Linked DNA regions of Wigglesworthia glossinidia endosymbiont of Glossina morsitans morsitans (Yale colony). The protein of the gene in region 1 binds, or shares a complex with, the protein of each later gene. Links are inferred from orthologs where the notes say so. Each region holds a gene or a part of one and is shown on either strand. Other genes may lie near its edges.

Evidence for each region.
Region 2: the proteins of WIGMOR_RS00545 (region 1) and lolA are in contact, whole or in part, in a cryo-EM structure (PDB 7ARM), measured with the Escherichia coli proteins. The link is inferred for Wigglesworthia glossinidia endosymbiont of Glossina morsitans morsitans (Yale colony) from one-to-one orthologs.

What each region holds. Positions count from the first base shown.
Region 1 is NC_016893.1:106,373-114,870, reverse strand. Bases 1-3,000 are described here. They hold WIGMOR_RS00545 (FtsX-like permease family protein), read right to left. Parts: upstream 2,149-3,000; coding sequence 853-2,148; downstream 1-852. Other genes in these bases: WIGMOR_RS00535 (FtsX-like permease family protein), read right to left, coding at 2,793-3,000; lolD (lipoprotein-releasing ABC transporter ATP-binding protein LolD), read right to left, coding at 2,120-2,800; purB (adenylosuccinate lyase), read left to right, coding at 1-804. Also shown: more of WIGMOR_RS00535, read right to left, coding at 3,001-3,995; mfd (transcription-repair coupling factor), read left to right, coding at 4,256-6,316; WIGMOR_RS00525 (NAD(P)/FAD-dependent oxidoreductase), read right to left, coding at 6,339-7,637; WIGMOR_RS00520 (HIT domain-containing protein), read right to left, coding at 7,783-8,130; WIGMOR_RS00515 (TatD family hydrolase), read right to left, coding at 8,147-8,498. UniProt on the Escherichia coli protein: Part of an ATP-dependent transport system LolCDE responsible for the release of lipoproteins targeted to the outer membrane from the inner membrane.
Region 2 is NC_016893.1:257,090-267,988, forward strand. Bases 7,973-10,899 are described here. They hold lolA (outer membrane lipoprotein chaperone LolA), read left to right. Parts: upstream 7,973-9,092; coding sequence 9,093-9,707; downstream 9,708-10,899. Other genes in these bases: trxB (thioredoxin-disulfide reductase), read right to left, coding at 7,973-7,978; WIGMOR_RS01340 (DNA translocase FtsK 4TM domain-containing protein), read left to right, coding at 8,462-8,707; serS (serine--tRNA ligase), read left to right, coding at 9,773-10,899. Outside these bases: WIGMOR_RS01300 (1-acylglycerol-3-phosphate O-acyltransferase), read right to left, coding at 1-726; aroE (shikimate dehydrogenase), read right to left, coding at 847-1,683; WIGMOR_RS01310 (Sua5/YciO/YrdC/YwlC family protein), read right to left, coding at 1,688-2,248; def (peptide deformylase), read left to right, coding at 2,614-3,069; fmt (methionyl-tRNA formyltransferase), read left to right, coding at 3,128-4,087; Trk system potassium transporter TrkA, read left to right, coding at 4,155-5,534; WIGMOR_RS01330 (amino acid permease), read right to left, coding at 5,531-6,847; more of trxB, read right to left, coding at 7,019-7,972. UniProt on the Escherichia coli protein: Participates in the translocation of lipoproteins from the inner membrane to the outer membrane.

The DNA.
Region 1 (8,498 bases):
CAGTACCAAAAACTTAAAAAAATCAAAATTCTTGGAAAATTCAATGGTACAGTAGGAAATTATAATGCTCATAATATTGCTTATCCAAACTTCGATTGGGTTAATTTTAGCAAAAAATTTATTTCTAATTTTGATATTGTACCTAATGTGTTTACGACTCAAATTGAACCACATGATTATATTGTAGAAATTTTAAATTGCATATCTCATTTTAATAGCATTTTAATTGGTTTTAATCAAGATATTTGGACATACGTTTCAAGAAACTATTTTAAAAAAAAATTTCATGTTAACGAAATTGGCTCTTCTGTTATGCCACATAAAGTAAATCCTATTGATTTTGAAAACTCAGAAGGTAATTTAGAACTTTCTAATGCTATTTTAAACTTTTTATCTAAGAAACTTCCAATTTCAAGATTACAAAGAGATTTAACAGATTCTACTATATTAAGAAACATAGGAGTTGCTATAAGCTATTCATTTATTGCTTACCAAAAAATGTTATATGGTTTTTCAAAATTAGAAATAAATACTTCAAAAATAAAGAACGATTTAAATAACCACTGGGAAGTTTTATCAGAACCTATACAAATTTTAATGCGTCGTAATAAAATAAAAAACTCTTATGAATTAGTAAAAAATTTTTTTAAAAAACACGAAATAAACGAAATTAATATTAAATTATTTATTAAAACATTAAATATTTCTGAAACAGATAAAAAGATTTTGCAAAATATTACTCCTGATAAGTACATTGGATTGTCGACGCAGCTTATACGTCAATTTAAAAAATATATTAAATAATTTTGAAATCTTACAAATTTAAATCTTAAAATTAATTTTTAAAATTTTTTAAGATAATATAAATTTATTAGAACTTTTACGCATCATTTTGAATATAGAATATATGCTAGATATCATAAATAATATAAAAATAAATAATATAATCAAAAATATATCAAAAGCAACAATTTGAATTGGTATAGAATCTACGAAATATATATTTGAAGATAAAAATTGAACATTGAATAAATTTTCAATTTTTTTTATAATTACATTAAAATAATGCGATATAAACAAACCTATTAAAATTCCCCAAAAACTACCAAAAATAATATATATTCCCCCATACCATAAAAATACACTATAAATTAGTCTATTTTTAGCTCCTAAAGAAAATAAAATAGCAACATCAAAAATTTTTCTTTTCATAATTGCAGTTAACATAGAGATTATACTAGAAGAAAAAATAACAGAAACTAAAAATACACATAAATATATAATTGCACGAACTGTCTGTATATCTTGATATATATAACCGTATTTTAACATCCAAGTATTAATTTGAAAAAAATTTGGATTATTGATTAAAAAAAATTCTTTTATTACATTATTTAACTTAAACATGTTTTTTACTTTAATGTTAACACCGTCAATTTCATTTGTTCTATTAAGTAATTTTTGAGCATGAAATAACGAGATAATAGCAAAGTCATGATCTAATTGACTATTAAATTTTATTATGTTAACTATTTTAAAATTAAGTGATTGAGGAAAAACAAAATTATTTTTTTTATTTATATTAGCAGGAAAAATTGATAATTTATCTCCTATTTTTAAATTAAATTTTTTTGCTATTCCTGCTCCGATGATAATAGAATTATTTATTTTATCTAGCTGTAATAAGATGTTTGATTGATCTTTATAAAAATATTTTACATTTTTTTGAAATTTTGTTTCATATTGAGTATCAATAGCATGAATATATAGGACATGGAATGCGATTTTATTTTCAATTAATCCAACAAAATTTAAATATGGAGAAATTGCTATAACGTCAGGGAAGTTTAAAATTTTCGTTTTTAAAAATTTCCAATTTTTTATAGAAAATTTGCTTAAAAAACTAATTTCTAAGTGCGGTACTATATTTAAAATTTTATTTTTTAGTGCATGTTCAAAACCGTTAATTATACTAATCGATAAAATACTAATAATAATGTTTAATGTAATTCCGATGATTAACATATTTGAAATAAAAGCAGTTATTTTTTCTTTTTTCCAACCTATTTGAAAATTTAGTGCAATTTTTAATGACAATGGGAGTAAATCTAAAAAAAATTTAGAAATCTTTTTTATATAAAATACCATTTTTTATCTCTAACACTTTTTTTAATTTTTTTGAAAAATTCAAACAATGTGTAACAACCAAAAAAGTAGTACTTTTATATAAATTTATAGTATTTAATAAAGCAAAAAATTTTTTTGCAGAAATTTGATCTAAATTTCCAGTAGGTTCATCTGCAAAAATTATTTTTGGATTGTTAATTAAAGCTCTTGCAATAGCTACTCTTTGTTTTTCTCCTCCAGAAAGTTCATGTGGTTTATAATGCACACGTTTTTGTAAACCTAATTGTTCTAAAATTTCGTATGCAGATTTTTTTGCATTTTTAATGTTAAATTTCCCTATTAAAGCAGGCATTAAAACATTTTCTAAAACATTAAAATCTGGAAGCAAATGATGAAATTGATAAATAAATCCAAAACTTTTATTTCTTAAATCAGCGCTTTGTGAAGAAGATAAACGATATATTGATTTGCCTTCAAAAAAAACATCTCCTTTTGTAGGATTGTCTAATCCACTTAATATGTATAATAACGTACTTTTTCCTGATCCTGATCGACCAACAATAGCGATTGTTTCTGATCTTTGAATAGATAAGTTTATATTGTTAAGTATTATAAGTTTATTTTTGTATATTTTAGTAACATTTACACAACTTAAAATTGGTATTTTATTCATATTTTAAAGTTTTTGCAGGTTGAATTTTCATAGCATAATAAGAAGGGTACAAAGTAGATAAAATAACAAAAATAATAAAAATAAGGTCTATATAAATAATATTAATTGCTTGAATTTTTACTGGTAAAAAAATTTTATTAAATATATCTAATGCTGATAAAATATTATTTAAATAATAAGCACATATTATGCCTGTTATATTTCCAAAAAAAATACCTAATACTCCATTAATTATACCATACAATATAAAGATTAAAAATATTTCATATTTTTTACAACCTTGTGTTTTAAAAATAGCAATTTCTTGTTTTTTATAAGTAATTTCTACTGAAAGTGCAATGCAAACGTTACATATAGATATAATAGCAATTAAACTTAAAAATACTAAAGTAACATTTTTTTCCATTTTTAATGCACGAAAAATTTCTGATTTATAATCACGCCAATCTTGATATGAATAATGACTGATAAAACAAGATTTTATACTATTCGTATTAATTTTTAATGGATCTTGTAGCCATAATCGCCATCCATCAATATGTTTTTCAGGATAACGCATAACTTTTTTAAGTTCTTTTGAATGGATAAATAATTGATTTTTATCCATTTCACTATTAGTATAAAATATATCAAATACAGTAAAAATTCTTTGTGTAGGTATTAAACCAACAATTGTAAAATTACTTTTTTCTGGAAAAATTAATCGTATTCGATCATTAATATGAACATTAAGAATTTTAGAAAGTTCGTAACCTATAATAATTTTATATTGTCCCGGTATTAAACGATTAATAACTTTATTATTAATATTTAATAAAGATAAATTTTTTTCTATGGATTCTATATTAGAAATTGTTCCGTTAATTAGTCCGTATTCACTTTGAATAATAACGTTAGTCGAAATAAATGAAGAAAAATTTCGAATATTTGAACATTCTTTATTATTCGATAAAACCAAATTTTTATTAAAATTTATATTATTTTCGTTCTTCAAAATTGCATGTGGAATATATTTTAGTATGTGTTGTGCTAAATTTTTTTCAAATCCATTCATAATAGAAGTAACTAATATTAATGTAAATATTCCTATTGTTATACCGACTAATGATATCCAAGAAGATAATTTATTGTATTGATTGAATGCATTTTTTAAGATATATCTTATTCCAATATACAAGAAAGCTGGTTGATACATTTTATGTATTTATCAAATTTAACATACTTATAGTTAAGTACATATAATATTATATTTTAAATATGTATATTTAGTACCAAATTTTTTGTGAATTAATTTCAGTATAAAATTAAATTTTTTTAGATAAAAAATTTTTGTAATAGAGCAAGTTAAATAATTATTATAAAATATATGCATTCAATATTTATGTAAACTTATTTTAATTAAGATACATAGATATTGTAAATAAATTACATTTAATTAAAAATTATATTAATACAATGAACAAAAAAATAAATGATTTTTTTTATAACTCCAAAAAAAAATTCGAAATACTTTTAAAGGTAGGAGATTTTGTTGTTCATTTTGAACATGGCATTGGTAAATACATAGGAACTAAACTAATAAAAACAGGAGATATAGAAAATGAATATTTAATGATTAAATATTTAAAAAATGATATTTTATACGTCCCGCTTACATCTATGCATTTAATAAATAAATATCTTCCATGTCATTTAAATACAGAAAATATTACTTTACACAAACTTGGATCGGATACATGGAAAAAAACTAGAAAAAAAACAATATATAAAATTAAAGATTTAGCAGCTGAATTATTAGATAATATATCAGAACGATTATCTAAAAAAGGATTTGAGTTTAGAAATAATATTTTTAAATACCAAGAATTTTGTCGTGATTGTAATTTTGAACTTACGTATGATCAACAAAAAGCTATTGATGCAGTTTTGTATGATATGCAAAAAAATACGATTATGAATCGTTTAATATGCGGCGATGTAGGTTTTGGAAAAACAGAAATTGCTATGCGCGCTGCTTTTGTAGCTGTAGAAAACAAAAAACAAGTAGCTTTACTTACTCCAACAACGTTATTGGCACAACAACATTTTAAAAATTTTAGTTTAAGATTCAAAAAATGGCCAATAAAAATTGCAATGTTATCACGTTTTTTAAATATTCGAGAACAAAAGAATGTTCTAAATTTAATTTTAAAAGGTAATTTTCATATTGTAATTGGTACACATCGTATATTACAGAAAGATGTTATTTGGCATGACTTGGGATTATTGATTATTGATGAAGAACATCGATTTGGTGTGTCTCAAAAAGAATGCATTAATGTATTACGTTCAGGCATCGATATTTTAGCACTAACAGCTACTCCTATCCCGAGAACTTTAAATATGGCTTTGAATAGTTTGAGAGATTTGTCAATTATCTCTACACCTCCAAAACATCGACTTGCAATAAAAACATTTATTTACGAATATAATAAATCAATAATTAAAAAAGCTATCGAAAAAGAATTATCTAGAAAAGGACAAATATATTACTTACATAACAATATTCAAACGATTAATAAAAAATTAGAACTTTTAAAAAAATTAATACCTATAGCGCGTATTGAAATTTTACATTCAAAGATGTGTAAAAAATCGCTTAAAAGAATTATGAAAAATTTTCAAAAAAATAATTTTGACGTATTAGTATGTACTACAATCATTGAAACTGGAATTGATATAGCAAATGCTAATACCATTATTATTGAATGCGCCGATCAATTTGGTCTTGCCCAGTTAAATCAATTACGCGGAAGAGTAGGAAGGTCATTTCGTCAAGCATATGCATATTTTTTGATATCTCCAAAATGTTCTTTGAAAGAAAATTCTAAAAAAAGATTAGAGGCAATTTCTAAAATAGATACTTTAGGATCAGGATTTTCACTAGCAATAAATGATTTAGAAATTAGAGGTTCCGGAGAATTGTTAGGATCTAAACAAAGTGGTCAAATAAATTCTATAGGAATTTCATTATATCATGAATTATTATATAATGCCGTAAATGCAATAAAATCTGGTAAAGAAATTTCTTTAGAAAATATCAAAAATAATTTTACAGAAGTAGATTTAAATGTTCCAGCTTTTTTACCAGAATCTTATATTTCAGACGTATCAACACGTTTAAATTTTTATAAAAAAATTTTTAGTAGTAATATTGAAAAAATTCATATTATAAAAAATCAATTGTTGCATAATTTTGGTACTATTCCAGAATTTGCATTAAATTTAATCGAAATTGCGAAAATTAGAAAACAGTCTTATTTGTTAGGAATCAAAAAAATTAATTTGAATTCTCAAGGAGGTACGATCGAATTTCATGAAAAAAATACTATAAATTATAAAAAATTAATAACAATATTGCAGAATTCTAAAATTTATAGTTTTAAAACGAGCACAAAGTTAAAAATAAATTTTTATACAAATAGTTATCTAGAAAGAATAAATTATGTAAAAAATTTTTTAATTTCTATATCTTGATTAAAAAAATAAATTAAAATAATCAATGTAATTTAAAACGAGGTTGAATAATGCGTTCAATTCCTGTAGAAAGTATCATAAATCCTGTTTTTATAGATCCATGTAAAGAAATTTGATGCATACGATATAATAAAAGATACGCTAATTTTGCAATCATGCCTTCAATTAAAATTGAATTATTAGTTATATGATCCATAAAATTTCCTATTGTTTTAAATTTAGATAACGATATAAGTGATCCATAATCCTTATAGATATAGCTTTTTAATTTTTTATTTTTTATTAATGATAAAATATTAAAATAAGTACATGTTGCCATTTGATGTGCTGCTTGAGCTCTCGGAGGTACATAGATGCCATTTTTTAATAAACAAGATGCACAGTCACCTATTGCAAATATTTTTTCGTCTAAAGTAGTTTGCAATGTATCTTTAACTAATATTTGATGAATATGATTTGTTTCTAAATCAAAATATTTTTCTTGGAATTTTTGTGCTTTAACTCCAGCCGACCATACCATAAGTTCAGATTTAATCTTTTCTCCATTTTTAGTAAGCAAACTAGTTTCGTTGCATTTTACAATTGTAGTATTATTAAAAATTTTTACACCAATTTTTTTTAATTCTAAATGTACTCTATGAGAAATTCTAGTTGGTAAAGCAGGTAAAATTCTAGGTCCTGTTTCAATTAATGTTACATGAAGAACGTTTTTTTTTAAACCTTGAAAGCCGTATCGATGCAATTCATCGACTGCATTACATAACTCTGCCGATAATTCTACTCCAGTTGCTCCTCCCCCGACAATTGCAATATTATACTCTTCTGTAAGAAGATTGTTGTTCATAGAAATTTTTAAAAATAAATTAAACATCTTTTTATAAAATTTTTTAGCTTGAAAAATATCATCAATAAAATTACAGTATTTTTTTACTCCAGGTACTGCAAAATGATTTGATTTGCTACCAATTGCAATTACTAAAATATCATAGTTCAATTCTCTTTTAGGAACAATAATTGTTCCATCTTGATTGATTAATTCATTAAGTATAATTGTTTTTTTAATACGATTAATTCCAATCATTTTTCCTAAACAAAATTTAAAATAATGATTTTTAGCGTGTGCGATATAGCTAGTACAGTTATTGCCTTCATTTAAAGAGCCTACGGCAACTTTATGCAATAAAGGTTTCCATACATGAATGTAATTAAAATCGACTAAAATAATACTGGCTAATTTTTTTTTTCCTAATTTATTTCCTAATTTTGTAGCTAATTCTAAACCGCCAGCTCCTCCGCCAACTATAATAATTTTTTGTAACATTGTGTATTTTCCAATTTTTTTAGAATATATTATTAGTTATCAGCAATAATTTCTATAAATTTATTTATAATATATGTTTTCTCTTGCAGTAAATTAGTTATTATTTATATTTTTATGTTAATGTTAAATTTCATTTTTGTTCGTATCAATATAATAATTTTCCAAGATTTTTACCTCCTAATAAATGCATATGTAAATGATAAATTTCTTGGCCACCATCTTTGTTACAATTAATTATTAGACGATAACCACTTTTATTAATTTTTTCTTTTACAGCTATTTTAGAAGCTGCAAGAAACAAATGACCGAGCATTAATGCATGTTGATCTTTTACATCATTTACAGTAGGTATAAGTATATTAGTTATTATAATAACGTGTATTGGTGCTTGAGGATTTTTATCTCGAAAAGCAGTCACGTAATTATCTTGATATATAATATTTGCGGGTGATTTTTTTTGCAAAATCTTTATAAAAATATTTTCTTTCAAAATATATTTTCCTTGATATTTATTGAATATTTTTTTTATTTTTACTGGAGTGTTTTGGGAATAATTTTTGAAAATTTTTTACTATACTTTTTGAAAAATTTTTTAAAGTTGTATTTCTTAAATTTGCAATATATTTTGCAATATGAATTAAATAAGATGGTTGATTTTTTTTTCCTCTATATGGTTCGGGAGATAAATATGGTGAATCTGTTTCTATTAATATACGATCATCAGGTACATATCTTGCGCAATCTTGTATTATTTTTGCATTTTTAAAAGTAACAATTCCAGAAAATGAAATATAACATCCTAAGTCTAAAAAAATTTTTGCTATTTGTATATTTTCTGTAAAACAATGCATGATACATCCG
Region 2 (10,899 bases), 150 kb from region 1 along the record:
AAAATGATTAAATTTTAATATTTCTTCATTAAGAATGCTGATTTTTTTTTGAACTAAATCATAACAATCTTGAGACAACTGTCTTGCCTGATTAATGCGATATTTTTTTATATTAATTGGAGATAAAACTTCAATTATTACTATGCCGTTATTATACTTGTTTATTTTTATTTGAGATGTATCTGAAACGCAAATTGGAACAATAGGAACTTGAGCATGTAACGCGATATGGAATGCTCCTGATTTAAATGGTAATAATCCTTTTCCTCTACTTCGAGTGCCTTCTGGAAACATCCAAATTGATGTTTTTTGATCTTTTAAAATAGAAGTAACTTTTTTTAATGATTTTAAAGAACTAATTTTATTTTTTCTATCTATCAATAAATTACCTGATATCCAATATAAAATACCAAAAAAAGGAATCCATATTAAACTTTTTTTTCCTATCGTAATAGTATTTTTTTTTATTACTCGAGATACTGTTATCATATCAAAATTATTTTGATGATTAGCTATATATACGCAATTTTTTGGAAAATTTATATTTTTTGGATAACGTATAATAACTTTAATTCCAAATATACAATAAAGATGTCCAAAAATTCTACCAAATTTATATGCATGACATGAATTGCATGGTTTATATAGTGCACAATAAATTGATCCTATTATGCAAATTAAAATACAAATTATTAATAATACTAACATGCGAAAAATGGCTAACATTTTTTTAAAAATGATATTTATTATTTATTAATATTATAATATATAAATTTGATTAACGAAATATTTCTCCAAATTTTAATAAAATCAATGTTTTATATAGATAATCAAAAACATGATATATCAATTAACTGTAATTTTTTTCATAAATCTTTCATAAATTTTATCTATATAGGGAAACATTCCGTGCCATAATAAAAATGTATGGGCCGCTTGTGCAATTAACATACCAAACCCATCAAAACAATTTTTAGCACCTTTTTCTTTACAATGTACAAGAAATTGTGTCTTTTTATTTTTTTTATAAAACATATCATAACAAAAAACATTTTCATTAATTATGTCATAATTAATATTAGGTGCTTGATTATATATTCCGCAAGAAGTTGCATTAATAATTAGATTATAATTTTCTTTTGTTATATCTTTCATGGGTAATACTTTTATCTGATGTTTATAAGATTGATATAATTGAGCAATTTTAAATGCTTTGGAAATTGTACGATTTGTCATTGTAAGATTACAACCAAAATTTAACAAATAATTTACCGAACTAGCAGCTGCATTTCCTGAACCGATCAACAACAATTTGCTATTTTTTTTTATTATGTTTAATCTATTTAAATCATATATTAATCCAATACCGTCTGTATCATCTCCTAACAACAAGCCATTAGGTTGCTTTTTAATTGTATTTATTGATTTTGACATAAAAGCACGTTTTGTAATTTGATCACATAAAAAAAAACTACGTTTTTTAAAAGGTGTAGTAATGTTTGCTCCTAAACCTCCGGAATTAAAAAAATCTTTTACTTTTTTTTCAAAAGTATATTTTTTGACTAAATGTTTTCGATATTTATATTTAAGTCCAGTAAATTTTTGAAATTCCTGATGTATTTCTGGGGAACAACTATGTTCCACAGGATTTCCAAATAGAGCAAAAACATTATTTAATGACATTTTTTTATCCTTTACGAATAACACGATTATTAAATATATTTCTTATTTCAGAAGGATTTTGATAAAGTCCAATAGGATAATCTAAAATTTTTATATTTTCCCCGAATTGTTTATATACTTCGTTTGAAGTTTTTGCTGGAATTTTTCCAGATAAGTTTGCACTAGTAGAAATTAGTGGTTTTCCAAACATATTACAAATTTTTATAATCGGAAAAAAAGCACTCACCCGAACTGCTAACATGCTATTTTCCCCGATTAACCATGGAGAAATAGTATTTTTTGGAGGCATTAACCATGTTATAAATCCAGGCCAAGTTAAAAAAATTTTTTTTAATATATTTTTACTAATTAGATTGTAGTTAATATATTTTTTCAACTGAAAAAAATTAGATGCAACTAATATAAATCCTTTTTCTTTATTTCTTTTTTTTAAAATTAACAATTTTTTGACTGCAGAAAATGAATCTGGATCACAGCCTAATCCAAACACTGCTTCTGTCGGATATGCAATAACTTTTTTCTGATGCAGTGCGCTTATAATTTCTACAAAGTTATTAGTATTCATAATATTATAAAAATTTTGTTATTTATTTTATAAAAGAATTATACATATTAATATCATAGATATATAATAAAATATCTAATATATATAGGAAATGATATTCTAAAAATTTTATTCGAAATAAATAATTATATAATTAAAAACTACTATTTTTTTTAATATTTAACATTAACAAAAAATGCGCTATAATCTTGTTTGAAAAAGAAAAAATTTTTATTCAGTTTGATTTTTTATTTAGACAAAGTTTATTAAAAATTAAAAAAATAAAAAAACTTTGTTTAAAATTACTCAAATGTTTAAAATTCTAAAATTTACAAATACAGTACAAGAAAAATATTTTGCTCTTATTTTTTTAAATTATATATATTATGTCTATATTATCAATACTACATTATCCAGATAAAAGATTAAGAAATGTTGCATCTTCGGTAACTTCAATAAATAAAAAAATACAAACACTTATAGATAATATGTTTGAAACAATGTATTTACAAGAAGGTATCGGTTTAGCAGCAACACAAGTTGATATTCATAAAAGAATTATCGTAATTGATACATCCAAACAAAAGAACGAAAAGATAGTGTTAATTAATCCAAAATTTTTAAATAAATACGGAAGTGAAATTTTTGAAGAAGGATGTTTATCTATCCCTAATATGCGCGTATATGTATCTCGATCTAGCACAGTGAAAATAGAAGCTTTCAATTATTACGGAAAAAAATTTTTTTTAAAAGCTACAGGATTATTGTCTAGTTGTATTCAACACGAAATGGATCATTTAATTGGAAAATTACTTATCGATCATTCAATTCGAAAATTATAAAAAAATAATAACTATTTAATTCATAACTATACAAATTTAAAATAATGTTACTTCAAATATGCACATATCAAAATCTTTAAAAATTATTTTCGCTGGCACATCCTATTTTTCTAGTAAATTTTTAAATATTTTACTACATTCTCAACATATTGTCGCTGGCATTTTAACGCAACCAGATCGTGCTTCTGGAAGGGGACAACAAATACATGAAAGTCCAATAAAAAAAATAGCAAAAAATTACAATATCCCTATATTTCAACCATTTTCTTCAAAAGATTTAGATAATATTATAGATGTTTTAAAATTAATAAACTGCGATATAATTTTAGTAATTGCATATAAAATAGTATTATCAAAAAAAATTTTATCTTTGCCTAAATTAGGATGCATTAATTTACATGGATCTTTATTACCACGTTGGCGTGGATCTTCTCCTGTGCACAGAGCAATTCAATTTGGTGACAAAAAAACAGGTATTACATTTATTAAAATGGACGAAGGTATAGATACAGGACCTATACTATATACATGCAAATGTAATATTACAAATTTTGATACTACAGAAACTTTATTAAACAAATTATACAAAATTGGAAAATGTGCAATCATCAAAGTTTTATATAAATTATCTATCGGAAATTTTCATTTATATCCGCAAAATAATTTGCTAGCAACATATGCGAAAAAAATCAATAAAAATGAAGCAAAAATTGACTGGAAAATTCCAGCAATACAATTAGAAAGAAATATTCGTGCTTTTAATCCTTGGCCAATAAGTTACTTTTGGATATCGCAAACATATGTAAAAATATGGAAAGCAAAAACTGATAAAAATAATATATTCTTTCATTCTCCGGGAGAAATATTGAAAATTAATTCTCATGGAGTATATATAAGTACAAGTCAAGGAATATTAATTTTGCAAATTTTACAATTATCAGGGCGGAAAAAAAATTTTATAAAAGAATCTTGGCATACATATAGAAAATTATTTATTCCAGGAAATTTTTTACTATAAAATAATTAATAAATATATTGAATTCAAATACACTATACAATGTAAAAATTAGATTATAAATATTACTATGAAAATTATAATTTTAGGTGCAGGTCAAGTCGGAGGAACGTTAGCAGAAAATTTATCTAGCGAGCATAACGATATTACTATTATAGATACAGATGAATATAAACTAAGACAATTACAAGAAAAATATGATTTAAAAACTATTCAAGGACATGCATCGCATCCAACAATTTTGAAAGATGCCCAAGCAGAAGATGCAGACGTATTAATAGCTGCTACTTATTCCGACGAAATTAATATTTTAGCATGTCAAATAGCCTATATTTTATTTAGAACACCAAACCGAATTGCACGTATTCGTTCTACGGATTATATTCAAGAATCTTTGAAATTGTTTAACCCTGCTTCTATACCAATAGACTATTTAATTTCTCCTGAAATGATAATAGCAAAAAATATTTTTAATCTTATTGAACATCCTGGAGCATTACAATTTTTTATATTTTCTATTGATAAAATTAGCTTAGTTTCTTTAAAAATTTCAGATGCTTCAATTGAATTAGTAGAACATATTATTTTATTGCTTCCAGAAAGCGTAATAAATTCCGGAACACGTATTGCAGCTATTTTAAGAAATAAAACGTTTATTAATCCTCAAAGTTCTACTCATATAGAAATAGGCGATGAAATTTTTTTTATTACTACAGTAGAAAATGTGAAGTTAATAACTAATGAATTTCAAAAAATAGAAAAACCATATAAACGCATTATGATTGTAGGCGGTGGAAATATTGGAGCAATGTTAGCTAATAAATTAGAAAAAAATTATCAGGTTAAACTAATTGAAAAAAATCAAAGAAGAGCAGCAGAATTAGCAAAAAAATTAAAGAATACTATAGTATTCTATGGAAATGCATCTAATGAAGAATTATTAATTCAAGAACATATTGATCAAGTAGAAGTATTTATTTCGATTACAGATGATGATGAAGCGAATATTATGTCTGCAATGTTAGCTAAGAAAATGGGTGCAAAAAAAGTACTAGCATTAATACAAAGAAAAGCATATGTGGATTTAGTACAAGGCAGCATGATTGACATTGCTATTTCTCCGCAAGAAGCAACTATTTCTGCTTTTTTAAAATATTTAGGAAATACAAATGTAATAAATAACTTTGTTATCAGAAATGGTGTAGCAGAAGTATTAGAAGCAGTTGTAAAAGGAGATGAAACTACTTCTCAAATTATTGGGAGAGAAATATGCGACATTAAATTACCTCCTGGAACTATTATAGGTGCAATTATCAGGAATTCAAAAATTGTTTCCGAACAAAAATATAATCCTATACAAAAAAACGATCATTTTATTATATTTTTAACTGAAAAAAGATTCATTAAAGATATAGAACGACTATTTGAACCAAATCCTTTTTTTCTTTAAAACCAATTTTTAATTTTAAATATAAGTTGATATATTATTGACGAGAATGCAATACTCCCTGTAACCCATAAGAACAAATTAATTAATTTTTCAGATCGGTATTGTTGCATACTGGGCAAAGTATATATTGCATATGTCGGAATTAAAAATAAAATTATTGCTATAATTGGTCCGCTTACATATTCGATAATTTCAAGTATACTGGGATTAAATACTGCCGAAAACCATGCACTAATAAAAACTATACTATTTATTGTGATATTTTTTATATAAAAATTTTTTTTATTGTTGTATTTTTTAAAAATCAAAACAAATACATTATTTAGTCCTTCTTTCGCTCCTATGTAATGTCCAAGAAATGATTTAGTAATAGCTATTGTTGCTAATATAGGACCAAAATCTTTTAAAAAAGAATTTTGAAAACGTATTGAAAAATAAGATAAAATTGATACGTTTTGATTTTTAGCTTCTATCATTTCTTCTGTTGTGATACTAAATATGCAGCTACATACAAAAAATATTACAGTAGTTGTCATTAAAATATGACTATAAAATAGTATTCGAGGACATATTTTTTTAGCGTATATTTGACATTCTTTTTTTTTATTAATTACGAAAGATGAAATAATAGGAGAATGATTAAAAGAAAATATTATTATTGGAATAAGATTCCATATTGCATGATAAATTTTAAAATTATATTGATGAAAAAAATTTTTTAATTCATGAAAAATAGAAAAATTCCAAAATTGTATTAAATAAAAAGATAAAAATAATAAAGATAGAATAAATGGAAATACTAAAATGCTCATAAATTTAACAATAAACTTTTCTCCTATTAAAATAATAAACATTAATAAAAAAATTAAAAAAGAAGCAAGTATAAAACGCGGTATCTCGTAACCATTTATATGATGCGTTATGAAAAAATTCACCGTGTTAGTAATTGCCGTACTATATATGAGTAATATTGGATAAATAGAAAGAAAATATAAAATAGAAAATAACAAAGATGCTTTGCCCCCAAAATTTTCGTCTATCACCTGAGAAATACTCGAATCTTTTTTATTTCCTAATAATACTAGACGTGCCAAATTTCTATGCGATAAAAATGTTATTGGAAAAGCAATTATTATTAAAATTAATAAATATAATATTCCTCCAATACCGATATTAATTGGTAAAAACAAAACTCCTGCTCCTATTGCAGTTCCATATAAACTTAATATCCATGTGATGTTATTTTTATTAAAAATATTATGATAATCTTGATATTTTTTTTTAAAATAATTTTTTTTAAAATTTTCTAACATAAATTCTCCATATTTTTTATTTTACTTGATTATTTTATTGAAATATCAGATAAATACATATTTAATTGTTATTCTTAAAATAAATTTAAATAGCGTTGATTAGTTATTTGTTTTAAGTAAAAAATATATGTGATTGAAAAATAACATTTATAGATAAATTTTAAAATTTTATTATCCATTTTCTTTAATTAAATTGTTAAGGTAATGTTCTACGTCTAAAGCGGCCATACAACCAAATCCTGCTGCAGTAATAGCTTGTCGATATAAATAATCCGAAACATCACCGGCAGAAAATATACCTGATATCGCCGTTGCTGTTCGATACAGTAAATTATCTATTGGTCTGATACAAATATAATTATTTTTTAATGGTATTTGATTGCAAAATATGCTTGTATTAGGTAAATGACCAATTGCAATAAATATTGCAGAAACTATTATTTTTTTTTCTTTTTTTTTATCTGTAGATTCTAATAGAATAGCATTTAGTTTTTGAGAATCTCCTAATATTTCTTTGACTATATAATTAGTATGCAAAATAATTTTTCCTGAATAACTTTTTTTTAACATACGATTTACTAATATTTTCTCTGCTCTAAATTCACTTCTACGATGAATTAAATGTACTTGAGAAGCAATATTAGACAGATATAATGCTTCTTCTATTGCTGTATTTCCACCTCCTACTACAGATACCGGATGATTTTTATAAAAAAATCCATCACATACTGCGCATGCAGATACTCCTTTACCTTTATATAACTCTTCTGAAGGAATACCTAGATAGCGTGCAGATGCTCCGGTAGCAATAATAATTGCATCAGATTTATATTGTTTATTTCCGTAACAAGTAAAAGGTTGACGTTTAAAATCGACTTGATAAATATGGTCAAAATATATTTTAGTACCAAATTTAATTGCATGTATGTTCATTCGATCCATTAACGTGGATCCAGTTAATTTATCTGGACTTCCTGGCCAATTTTCAATTCGATCTGTTGTAGTTAATTGCCCTCCAGGTTGTAAGCCTGTAATTAAAATTGGATTTAAATTAGCTCTCGCTGCATATATAGCTGCTGTATAACCTGCTGGTCCAGAACCTAATATTAATAATTTAGATTTGACAATCATTTTGATTTCCAGATTTTTATTTTTATAATTTTAATAGTAGTTTGTGTTTATAAAATTTTGTACATGTTTAATATAAAATGTTAAATTCTATATATTATACACTGAATTAAAAATATGTTAGAATTTAGTATAAATATAAAATAGTTTAATATTATTTATTTTTTATTAAAAAATCTAAAAATAATTTTTTTAAATTTAAATAACAAGGTTTATTATTTAAATCTAAAATTTAATTTTTAATAATATATTAATTTTTTTTTAAAAATTTTTTTATTTAAAACTAAAAAATAAAATCTCAAGATTATTCTTTTAATTTTTAAAATAAAATTTAAGTATCAATAAAAATAAATCTATAAAAAAATTCTATTTTATTTAAAATACAGATAAATAACATATCAGCAATCTTAAAAAGATATAATTTTTATGAAATTTTTCTTTAAAACTATATTTTTGCATTTTAATTAACGAATTAAATCTTTAATTATGTTAAAAAAAATTTATTTTTTTGATATTTTAATAAAATTAATATTAATTTACTTATTTTTAACTATTATAAGTTTTCAAGAAATAGATTCTAATTGGTTTAAAATATCTTTTCAAGATACTGTCGTTAATTTTGGTGGAAAATTTGGTGCTCAATTATCTGCTACTCTTTTTTTATTTTTTGGAAAAATAACATATATTATCCCATTAGTATTATATTCTATTTTTTGGAGATTTTTTTTTTAAAAAAAAATACGAAATAAATTTTGTACATATTACATGTATTATAATACATAGTTTTTTATTTATTATATTATCTTGTTGTTTATTATCTTTAAATTTTAATTTTTTATCAAACGACAATTTTCTTGGAGGAATAATTGGAATCACATTGAATATTATTTTTCAAAAAATGTTAATAAATATATATTATATAATTTTAATCACAATATTTTTATGGATATACAGTTTAATTTTATTCATTTTATGCTTTATTAAAAAATAATTACAATTTTAATTAAAATTTATAAAAAAATAAAAATTAATTTATTTATACATTAAATAAATTCAAAAAAATTATACTACGTTTTAATTAACAAATAAAAATTTCATCATGTCTACTATTTTTTATATGATAAAAAAACTCTATATATATATGATATTGTATATATATTTAATTATTTATAATGTTTTTTCTGACGATTCATATCTTTTATCAAAAAGATTAAGATTAATTAATAGTTTTTACGCAGGAATAACGCAAAAAATTATCAGTTCTTCAGGAGATCTCGTGCAAGAAAGTTCAGGTGAGATTTGGATGAAAAAACCAAATTTGTTTAAATCACATATTTTTTCTCCTTACGAAAGTATTGCAGTATCTGATGGAAAAACATTATGGTTATATGATTCTACTACTAATCAAGTTATAGCTTATTGGTTGCATCAAATCATTAATGATACTCCTTTATATTTAATTATGAATCATGATCAAAACCATTGGAAAAATTTTCACATAAAAAGTATTGGCAATATTTTTTATATTTTTTCTAAAACTAAAAATTCCAGTTTTAAAAAAATTACTATAATTATTAATAATCAAGGAATTTTAAAAGAACTAAATATATTAAGTAACATTAATTATCAAACAAATTATTCATTTCATATAAAAAATACTAAATTATATCCTAATTTTAAATTTAACTTTAAAATTCCAAAAGGGGCTACATTAGATGATCAAAGAAAATAAAAAATTGATAATTTTTTTTTAAATTAAAATTAAATTTTTTTAAATATATTTATAAGAGAAATAATATGATTAATCCAAAATTTTTACGCAATAATATTGAAGAAGTTTCTAAAAATTTATCTTTAAGAAATTTTATTTTAAATATCGATAAAATTCAAAAATGGAACAAAATTAGAAAAAACTTGCAACTAGAAGTAGACAAATTAAGATCTCAACGTACATTACAAGCAAAAAAAATTCATATTTTAAAAATACAAGGTAGCAGTATCGAAATTTTAAAAAAAGAATCGTTTGAAATTAATCAATTATTAAGCATTAAAAAAACACAGCTGGATTCTATAAAGAAAAAAATAAATGATTATTATTATTCTATCCCTAATCTTTTATCTAAAGATGTACCTTTAGGAAATAATCAAAGTCGAAATGTTGAAATAAAACGTTGGGGTCATCCAAAAAATTATCAATATAAAATTAAAAATCATGTAGAAATTGGAGAAAATTTACATCAATTAAGTATATCACGAGCTGCAAAAATATCTGGTAGTAAATTTGTACTTCTATGCGATAATATTGCACATATGCATCGTGCATTATCGCAATTTATGATGGATTTACATACAATAAAACATGGATATATAGAATATTATTTACCTTATCTTGTACATAAGGACATGTTATATGGAACTGGTCAATTACCTAAATTTTACAATGATTTTTTTTATGTAACATCATATTATAAAAAAAAATATCATAATTACACATTAATTCCTACAGCAGAAGTTCCATTAATAAATTTAATGCGCAATGAAATTATAGAAGAAAAAACATTACCAATTAAAATGACGGCTCATACTCCATGTTTTCGTTCAGAAGCAGGTTCATACGGCCAAGATACTCGAGGGTTAATTCGTGTACATCAATTTGATAAAATTGAAATTGTACAAATTGTGAAACCTGAACAATCTATGCAAGCTTTGGAAGAAATTACACTGCATGCAGAACATATACTCGAATTATTATGCTTACCTTATAGAAAAATACTATTATGTTCAGGAGATACTGGGTTTTCTTCATGCAAAACATATGATTTAGAAGTCTGGATGCCGTCGCAAAACATATATAAAGAAGTTTCTTCATGTTCGAATACTAGCGATTTTCAATCTAGACGTATTAAATTGCGTTATAAAGATAA